DNA from 2 places in the Paenibacillus sp. FSL L8-0644 genome. Region 2 is predicted to be linked to the other one. Evidence: predicted binding sites of a transcription regulator. Region 2 holds the regulator's gene; the other holds the start of a gene.

Evidence for each region. The regulator Rex, encoded in region 2, represses fermentation and respiration genes when NADH is low (regulators of the CRP and FNR family bind a similar motif). The targets are predictions, from matches to a motif close to TTGTGAAATATTTCACAA.
Region 1: the regulator Rex is predicted to act here: its motif matches at 2,192-2,209, upstream of NSS94_RS22930 (formate/nitrite transporter family protein).

Annotation. Positions count from the first base shown of each region.
Region 1 is NZ_JBBOYN010000001.1:5,070,567-5,075,875, reverse strand. It holds gene NSS94_RS22940 (glutathione peroxidase) at 1-145, shown strand, start outside; gene NSS94_RS22935 (FAD-dependent oxidoreductase) at 536-1,897, shown strand; gene NSS94_RS22930 (formate/nitrite transporter family protein) at 2,284-3,117, shown strand; gene NSS94_RS22925 (molybdopterin-containing oxidoreductase family protein) at 3,489-5,309, shown strand, end outside.
Region 2 is NZ_JBBOYN010000001.1:3,131,947-3,137,255, reverse strand. It holds gene dinG (ATP-dependent DNA helicase DinG) at 1-2,712, shown strand, start outside; gene NSS94_RS14075 (redox-sensing transcriptional repressor Rex) at 2,756-3,409, shown strand; gene NSS94_RS14070 (amidohydrolase) at 3,396-4,697, shown strand; gene NSS94_RS14065 (cell wall elongation regulator TseB-like domain-containing protein) at 4,735-5,259, shown strand.

The sequences.
Region 1 (5,309 bases), 1.9 Mb from region 2:
GCAACAGCCTGGAGAACAGGAAGATGGGACAATTCAGTGGAATTTTACGAAATTCATTGTGAATCGTGAAGGTGTACCTGTGGGTCGTTTTGAACCGAAGGAGTCACCAGAAGCGATGAAAGCAGCCATTGAGCAATTGCTATAGTAGCTTTGCCTTCATTCCAAAATATATGTTTAAAAAGGTCTGATTTCCGGCATGTCTCCGGGAAGCGGACCTTTTTTTGTTCTCTACATGTGCATTTGTCTAAGGTGGGAGCATCATGTGAAAGTCGATTCCATGGGCATAATCAGGCCGCCTACAGGGGAAACTGAATGGAGCAAAAAAACATTTCAGCAAACAGTTGATCTCGTATATCCTTTCTTTTTTAAATGTGGACAAATTGTGAATATCACAAAAAGCTATTGTAATGTGAAAAATATCACATTATAATAAGTGCATGAAGTGAAATAAATCACAAACACTAACGAGCTGTTTACGTGAAACTATTCACAATTATTATACAGTTTATGCCCACACACCAAGGAGGAATTCAACATGAAAGTAGCAGTTATCGGATGTACACACGCAGGCACAGCAGCTATCGTTAACACAGCTAAATGTTATCCAGATGCAGAAATTACCGTTTACGAGCGTAATGATAATATTTCATTTTTATCTTGTGGTATTGCGCTGTACGTAGGTGGTGTCGTCAAAGATCCGCACGGCCTGTTTTATTCGTCTCCAGATCAACTGTCTGACTTGGGTGTAGTGACCAAGATGCTTCATGAGGTAACGAGTGTGGATACGGCTGGCAAGTCGCTGCATGCCCGTAATCTCCAAACAGGTGAGGAATTTACAGACACATTTGATAAACTAATTGTGACCACGGGATCATGGCCCATTATTCCAAAGCTGGAAGGCATTGAACTTGATCATATTTTGCTCTGTAAAAACTATAATCATTCCAATGATATCATTGAGAAAGCCCAGCACGTACAGAACATTACAGTCGTGGGAGCTGGATACATTGGTGTTGAATTGGTAGAAGCTTTCCAAATGAATGGTAAAAATGTAACGCTGATCGACAGTGCTGATCGTATATTGAATAAGTATTTGGACCATGAGTATACAGACCGGATTGAAAGTTCCCTGAAGGAACATGGCATTAAGCTGGTACTTGGCGAGACGGTGAGTCGTTTTGAGGGTACGAACGGTAAGGTAAGTAAAGTCGTGACCTCTAAAGGAGAATATGAAACAGAGCTTGTTATTCTCTGCATCGGTTTCCGACCTCAAACGGATCTGCTCAAAGGTCAGGTAGATATGTTGCCTAACGGTGCGATCATTGTGGATAACTATATGCAAAGTAGTTGCCCGGACGTGTTTGCAGCAGGCGACAGTTGTGCAATTCGCTATAATCCGACCGGCAAAACGGCTTATATCCCTTTGGCAACCAACGCAGTTCGTATGGGTACGCTGGTGGCACGTAATCTGGTGCAACCAACCATTGCCTACATGGGAACCCAAGGAACTTCGGGTATCAAAATTTACGAAGACAATATCGCAGGAACAGGCATGACGGAAGCTGCGGCAACAGATGAAGGCATGACTGTAGAAGCTGTAACCATTGAGGACAGCTACCGACCTGAATTTATGCCAACCTCCGAAAAAGTGTTACTGAAAGTGGTATATGAACAGGGGACGCGGAGAATTCTGGGTGCTCAAATTATGTCGAAGGTGGATTTGACGCAATCCATTAACACGCTATCCGTAGCCATTCAAAACCATATGACCATTGACCAGTTGGCCTTTGTCGATTTCTTCTTCCAGCCGCACTATAACAAGCCTTGGAATTTCTTGAACGCGGCAGGTTTACAAGCATTGCCTACAATATCTGAACGGAACCCAGTTACTGTATAATTAGATTTGTCTGTGACATTGTTCATAAGTTTGTCAACAATCTGAGGCGTACGGATGAATCCTTATAGTACAATATAGAGTAGCATAAGGATCAGGGGGGAAGTAACTTATGGGTTTGTTTTATATCCTTTTTCTTGTAGTCGTGGCCATGGTAGGCCTTGGTGGAGTTCTTTGGTTCTTAAGAGCAGTTGAAAAGGAAGAATACAATTAAATGTAAAGCGCGTAGTAGCGCAGTAGATGTAATAATACAGAAAAACAGTCCTTTTTTCAGGGGCTGTTTTTTTATAGTTACGAAAGTGATTTTTTTCACAAACTTAATCACTGATTTTAAATAAAATATGAAAGAAGAATATTTTAGTGAATAGATATTAAAGGAGCGGGGATATATGGCGAGCTATAAACCGGGGCAAATTGCTGAAAAGACGGTGGAAACAGGAGTGGCCAAGGCGAACAACCCGTGGACTGTGGCGGTGGTACTGGGGTTTTTGGCAGGTGCATTTATTGCACTCGGGTTTTTGCTGGATATACGTGTTATTGCAAGTGCGCCTAAAGAATGGGGAAGCATTGCCACCTTTATTGGAGCTGCGGTGTTCCCTATTGGTCTGGTATTAGTTTTGATCGCCGGCGGAGAATTGCTGACCGGCAATATGATGGCGGTCCCTTTGGCGAGATGGGCAGGACGGATTAAGACAGGAGTCATGTTTCGTAATTTGGCGATTATTACGCTCAGTAATTTTGCAGGTGCGTTATTCGTTGCATTTTTCTTTGGGCATGTGCTGGGTTTGACAGAAACGGGCCCTTATCTGGACAAAGTGGTGGATATGGCAGGACATAAGCTACACGAAAGCTTTTTGCAGTCTTTTATATCGGGTATAGGATGTAACTGGCTCGTAGCACTGGCTGTATGGTTGGCATATAGCACAGACTCCATTGGCGGCAAAATTATGGGGATTTGGTTCCCGACCATGGCCTTTGTGGCTATTGGATTTCAGCACGTTGTTGCCAATATGTTTCTCATTCCGGCGGCTATTTTTGCAGGCCACTTTTCATGGGCAGATTATGTTATGAACTTCATTCCGGTCTGGCTGGGGAATTTGGTAGGAGGTAGCCTGTTTGTGGCTGGAGCCTACTGGTTGGCCTATCTGAAAAAGCCTCAAGCCAACGCACATCCAGTGAATGAATCTCCAACTACTTCTTCGGTTGCACATCCAATCCGTTGATTGATCCTACATAATCACAGTACTTTAAACAGCAATGAACAAAGCAAATCCGCCATGACAGGCCCGGGGGAACGAAACCTGTCATGGCGGATTTTTTTGGGAGTGGTCCATGATTTGGCATGGAGGATGAGTGTGCTCTCGTCCATGATGCCTTGATCTTTTTTACCCTCAGTAAGATATGATGAAACAGGATGTTGAAAAAAATTATAATTCTTAAAAAATCCGTTTTGCTCTATGCAGCAGACGGATTTTTTTAATATTTTGGAGAGCGGCTGTGTGGGAAAATCCTTCTCTTGCCATCGGCCAAAGCTGTGGATATGATAAGATCAGTGTAATTTTTGGAAACGGTAACGGAAAGGAGCATCAACACTATGGATCATCGCAATAGCGCGCCTCGTGAGGCCACGCTTCAACAAGACTTACAAGGGGGACAGCGGATGACGGAGCAGCAGGACGGTATTTTTCCGGCTGTATGCCCGTTAGATTGCCCGGATACGTGTGGGCTCCTGCTTCACAAGGAAAAAGGAAAGATAATCAAGGTGACTGGAAACCCAGATCATCCCATTACCAAAGGGGCTATTTGTAACAAAGTTCGCAATATGACGGAGCGGGTATATGATCCTGATCGGGTGCTCTATCCGTTGAAGCGTATAGGCCCCAAAGGAGAAGGGAAGTTTGAACGAATTAGCTGGGAGGAGGCGGTCAATACCATTACAGGTCGGTTCAAGGAGCTGATCCGTACGGACGGACCGGAATCTATTCTCCCCTACAGCTTTTATGGCAATATGGGCGTATTGAGTGTGGATGGAATGGATCGCCGATTTTTTAATGCGCTGGGTTCAAGCCAACTGGATCAGACGATTTGCAGCGTGGCTGGGAATGAAGGCTGGGCGTCCGTTATGGGTTTTAAGGGCGGCACCAGCCCGGAGGACACGGAGGATGCAGACCTCATTATTGTGTGGGGTGGTAATGTCATTAGCACCAACATGCATCAGGTCGTTTTGGCTGAGAAAGCACGTAAAAAAGGTGCTAAGGTGGTCGTTATTGACGTTCATCGTAACCGGACGGCGCAATGGGGGGATTGGTTCATTCCGTTATATCCGGGGACGGATACAGCGCTCGCGCTGGGTGTTATGAATGTACTGTTCGCTCAAGGACTGACGGACGACGAATTTTTACATCGCTACACAGTAGGTCATGAGGAACTGCGCGAGCATGTTAAGACATATACACCAGAGCGAGTTTCGCGGATTACCGGCGTGCCGGAAGCGGATATTATCCGTTTGGCGGAAATGTACGGAACTGCAAGAGCAGCGTATATCAATATCGGTAATGGGCTTCAGCATCATGATAATGGCGGTATGAACGTACGTGCGGTTACATGCTTGCCTGCGCTCACTGGACAATGGCTGAAGCACGGCGGGGGAGCGTCACGCTCCAACGGCGCTTATGCCAAGATTAACAGCGCCCATCTGGAGCGTCCTGATCTGCGACAGAACCCGGATGCCCGGATGATTAACATGAACCGGATCGGAGAAGCGCTGCTACAGAAGGAACAGCCGATTAAGGCGTTATTCGTATATTGCAGTAATCCGGTAGTTGTAGCCCCCGATTCGGAACGGGTGACTAAAGGATTTGAACGAGAGGATTTGTTCACAGTCGTTCATGACCTATTCCTAACCGATACGGCCCGCTATGCAGATATTGTGCTGCCTGCCGCGTCTTCTTTTGAAGGAACAGATCTATACAAATCGTACTGGCACCACTATATCCAAATGCAGCAGCCCGTCATTGATCCGCTTGGGGAAAGCAAAAGCAATTATGAGCTGTTTAGCCTGCTTGGACGGGCAATGGGCTTTGATGAAGCTGCCTTTACGGAAAGTGAAGAGGAGATGATCGCAGGCGCGCTTGATAATCCAACGAACCCTTATCTCAACGGTGTGACCTTGGAAGCCTTAAAGAAGTCACCTTTTGTAAAGCTTGATATGACGCCAAAGGCCACTTATTTGGATCGTTTAACCACGCCTTCAGGCAAGATTGAGCTATATTCGGAAAAAATGAAACAAGCAGGTCTGCCCGCGATGCCTTCTTATGTGCCGCTGATTGAAGGGTACGACGGAGAGCACCGACCGCAAGCGGACGAGCGGTATCCATTAATGTTTATTTCACCGCCAAACCATAATTTTCTGAAT
Region 2 (5,309 bases):
GGATTGACCGGAATTACAGACGATGACGTGAAGGATGCACCTGCACTTGAAGAAATGATGATGGAGCTTGTGCCTATGCTGGACGATGTTGTACTGGTCGGTCATAATGTGGCGTTTGATTTTAATTTTTTGCAAAACGCTCTGGATCGGTGCGGATACTTGCCATTTAGCGGAAGAATCTTGGATACAATGGATTTTCTGAAAATTATGTTTCCATCACTATCTTCGTATCAGTTGGGTTTTGTGTCTTCTGAGTTCGGGCTGGCACATGATCGCCCTCACCAAGCAGACAGCGACGCATTGGCTACGGCTGAGGTGTTTTTAAAGTGTCTGGGTGAGCTTCAAGCATTACCTCTGATAACGATACAGCGGCTTAGTGATTTGTTTGCAGAGGAAGACAGTGACCTTGGATGGTTTCTTGATGGGGTGCGTGAAGAGAAAGAGCTTGATCCTATTCAGGATTTGGAGGGATATCAGTTTTTTCGTCAGCTTGCGCTAAAAGTGGAAGATTGGACGGAGCTAGCTGCTCCGCGTAGAGAAGATGACCCGAATCCACTGTCAGGTGTTACCTTTGAGGAGTACATGGATGATGTGCGGGACAATTTGCGTTCATCCTTGAGTCAATATGAGGAGCGCGAGGCGCAGATACAGATGATTGAGGGTGTGAATCAGGCACTGAGTGAAGACAAGCATCTGCTGATTGAAGCAGGTACAGGAACAGGGAAGTCTCTGGGTTATTTGCTCCCATCGCTGTATCACAGTGTGAAAAAGGGACAGCGCGTTATGGTGAGTACACATACGATCAACCTGCAGGAGCAATTACGCGAGCGCGACATTCCGATGCTAACCAAGGTGATTCCGTTTCCGTTCCGGGCTGCTATTTTCAAGGGTCGGGGACATTATTTGTGTCTGCGTAAGTTTGAACATAAAATAAACAGAAGAGACTTCGCTACACCGAAGGAAGATTTAATTACAGCGGCTCAGATGATCGTCTGGTTGACGCTAACAGAAACCGGTGATGATGAAGAACTGAATCTGAGCAACCGTGGAGGGGATTTCTGGGAAACGGTGGCGAGTGATTCAGAGTCCTGTCTTGGTCGTTCCTGCCCATGGTTCCGCAAATGTTATTATCATCGTGCACGCCATGAAGCAGGAATAGCGGATGTTGTTATTACGAATCACTCTAAGTTGTTCACAGACGTCAAAGCCAGTCATCAGTTGTTGCCGAGCTATGAACATCTGGTGATAGATGAAGCCCATCACCTGGAGGAAGTAGCTGGTAAACACCTAGGTATGCATATGAAATATTTCACACTCGTGCATACACTGACGCGACTGTTCAAAGACAGCAAGAATGGACAACTGCCTTCACTTCGTCAACAGTTGGCGAAATCGGGGCACGAGAAGTCGGCAGATTGGGCCTCAACTATCGACCAGCTGTATCCGCTCGTGTTAGAGGTGAAGGAAACTTGGGACCTGCTAAGCGACAAGCTGTTTGGCATGTTGCCGGAGCGAAGTGATGCGACACCGGGTGAAACAGGACAGTTTTCTTCCCGTCTCAAACCTTCGGCCAAGCCTGCAAAGTGGGATCAGGCGGGAGCTTTGGAAAATCAGCTATATGTAACGATGAGCGAAATTTTGCGCAAGGGCGACAAGCTGATGCTGGACGTCAAGGAAGAACATGACGATTATGCGGCGGATAGCCTTATTACAGATATCACGGGTCTGCTCAAGGATTTGGCGGGGATTCGAGAAAATTTGCGCTTTTTTATCCGACTCGATGATGAAACAACCGTATACTGGCTCGAGGCGAGCGGGCAATTCCGTAGTAAATCATTGCAATTTTATGCGGTACCCGTCGATGTGAGCCGCCAGTTGAAAGAAATGTTTTTTGACAAAAAAAGAAGCATTATTCTGACTTCTGCTACCTTGTCGGTAGATAAGTCGTTTCAGTACATGATCGATCAGCTCGGCTTACAGGAGGCCGCAGATCAAGAGCGGCTGATGACTTCGCAGCTCCCGTCACCCTTTAATTACAGGGATCAGGTGTTGCTGGTTATTCCACGGGATTTCCCAAGTGTGAAGGGCAGTGTAGGAGATGCGCATTTTGTAGATATGCTCGTTAGCTCTCTAGGAGCGACTGCTCAGGCGACACGTGGGAGAATGCTCGTTCTGTTTACGTCCTATCGGATGCTCCGGCAAGTGTATGAGCCGCTCAAAGAGGCCTTAGCATCCAGCGAAATTACTGTGCTGGGACAAGGTGTGGACAGTGGAAGTCGCAGCAAGCTAACCCGCCGGTTTCAGGAAGCGAAAGCTTCTGTATTGCTGGGGACCAGCAGTTTCTGGGAAGGCGTCGATATTCCGGGGAAGGCTCTGACTTGTCTAGCCATTGTTCGCTTGCCGTTTCAACCGCCGAATCACCCGCTGCTGGAGGCAAAAAGCGAACTGCTCCAGCAGCAGAAGAAGAATCCATTTATGAAGCTGTCTGTACCTCAAGCGGTCATTCGCTTCAAACAGGGATTTGGTCGGTTGGTACGTACAGCGAACGACCACGGGGTCGTTATCGTTTATGATACGCGTGTGATTGAATCCTATTACGGAAAGCACTTTTTGTACTCGTTACCGGGACCAAAAATGGAGCATATGCCATCGGAGCAAATGGTGCCCCGCATCGCCGAATGGCTCCAATCCGCCCCGGAGACAGAGGCATAACGGACGGACATAAGTATGTTCGTTACAATTAGGGGGAGCAAGTATGAAATCAGATAAAATTTCAGAGGCTGTCGTACGGAGGTTACCCGTATATTTACGTTATCTGAATGCACTTCACAAACGGGAGGTGGCTACGGTCTCTTCTCAAGAGTTGGGACAGAGGCTAGATTTGAACCCGGCCCAAATCCGTAAAGATCTTGCTTATTTTGGAGATTTTGGTCGGAAGGGTATTGGTTATGATGTTTCTTATCTCATTGAGAAAATACGCCATATCCTGAAAATCGACCAACAAATTAATGTAGTCTTGGTCGGAGCGGGTAATCTGGGGCAAGCCCTTTCGAATTATAACGCTTATTTAAAAGACAATATGAAGATTGTGGCGGTATTTGATGCGTTTCCGGATAAGGTAGGAACCAAGATCAATACATTGGTCGTGCAACCGATGGATGAACTGGAAGCGACTGTGAAAGAAAAACACATTCGAATCGGGATTATTACCGTACCTGATTTTGAAGCACAGCACGTGGCTGATAGGCTTATTGATAGCGGAATTGGAGCGATCCTGAACTTTGCACCGACTACTCTCAAGGCACCAGCCAACATTCGGATTCATGCCACAGACTTTACAACTGATTTGCTTAGCCTCGCTTATTATTTGGAGGACGGAAAGGAAGAAGCACAATATGACAGTGAATAAATGGATGATTAAAAACGGATCTTTTGCAGTAAATGGACCAGAAGCAGGGGTAGTCCATGGTTTTATGATTGTGGAGGATAGTCGTATTACTTATATTGGCGAAACCTTGCCTGCGGGTGAGGAAGAGACGGAAGCGATCGATGGTAAAGGGCTATTGTTTTTACCTGGTCTGATCAATACTCATGGTCATGCGGCGATGTCTCTACTGCGTGGGCATGGAGATGATTTGGCACTTCAAGTATGGCTTCAGGAAAAAATGTGGCCTATGGAAGCCAAGTTTACATCTACAGACGTGTACTGGGGTACGTCCTTGTCTGTGCTGGAAATGCTGAAAGGTGGAACAACAACCTTCCTCGATATGTACGATCATATGGATGAAGTGGCTCGTGTGGCTGAAGAGTCAGGTATTCGTGCAAGTCTGATGCGTGGAGCAATTGGACTATGTTCGCAGGAAGAACAGCGAATCAAGCTGGCAGAGGCCGTGACTTTTGCACGTAACTGGCACGGTAAAGCAGACGGGCGTATTACTACGATGATGTCTCCGCACGCGCCATATACATGTCCACCTGCGTTTATTGAAAAATTCGTACAAGCTGCGCATGATCTGGACTTGCCACTGCATACGCACATGTCTGAGACGATCGCCGAAGTAGAGCAAAACGTACGCGACTACGGTTTGCGTCCGGTTGCACACTTGGATAAGCTTGGCTTTTTCTCCCGTCCTTCGCTTGTTGCCCATGGCGTTCATTTGAACGACGAAGAAATAGCTTTACTGGCAGAACGTGGTGTAGCGGTTTCCCACAATCCTGGCAGCAACTTGAAGCTGGCAAGTGGTGTGGCAAGAGTGCCTGAATTGCTGCGTGCAGGGGTTACGGTTTCTCTCGGAACGGATGGTCCTGCCAGCAATAATAACCTGGATATGTTCGAGGAAATGCGTCTGGCAGCACTTATTCACAAGGGTGTATCCGGTGACCCTACGGCAGTTCCTGCAAGTGAAGCGCTGCGTCTGGCAACAGAATACGGTGCAAAGTCGATTGGTTTAAAAGAAGTAGGAGCGTTGGCAGCAGGCAACAAGGCTGACTTTATCGCGCTGGATCTGAATCAGGCACATTTCTTGCCGCGTACAGATCTTATTTCCCATGCGGTATACTCTGCAAGCGCCAAGGACGTGGCTCATGTGTGGGTAGACGGTCGTCAGGTTGTGAAAAAGGGCGAATGCCTGACTATGGACGAGGAACGTATCAAACATGAGGCACAAGCCGCCTTTGAAGGGCTTCTGTCGCGCTAATTCAGGTGTCACATCCCCTTAGAGAGGAAGCACGGGTTTGAAAAATAAGAAAAAATGGATAGCGGTCGCCATTTTGGCCGTGATACTGATCCTGGTCAGCATTTTCTGGTATTATTCCTATGTTACTCAAGACCAGGTGGCTGAGAAAAATGCCGCTATCATTAAGGCCAAGCAATCAGGTGGTCTGGTTAGCACGACTCAAACATGGAAGTCTGTGTGGGATCAGGTATATTGGGTGGTTCAGGGGAAAAATGCACAGAATGAAAATATAATGGTATGGGTTCCTTTTCAAAAAGTGGGGGGACAACCTAACGTACCTGCCGCAGATAATAGCGGTGTTCATACCGAGCTGCTGAAGAACGGAGTCGACGAGCAAAAAATGACGTCGCTAATTCAGCAGCAGCTTCCAGGTGTAAAAATTGTAAGCCTCCAGCCGAGTGTGTTCAATGGCGAATATGTGTGGCAGCTGTTTTACGATGATGGAAGCCATCATTACTATGCCTTTTACCGTTTTTCAGATGGGGGAGCGACGGGGGTAAAGTATACTTTGCCCAATAACTGAGCTGGTTGAGGATCAGCAGATGTGGAATGAATGACTAGTAAATGATTAAA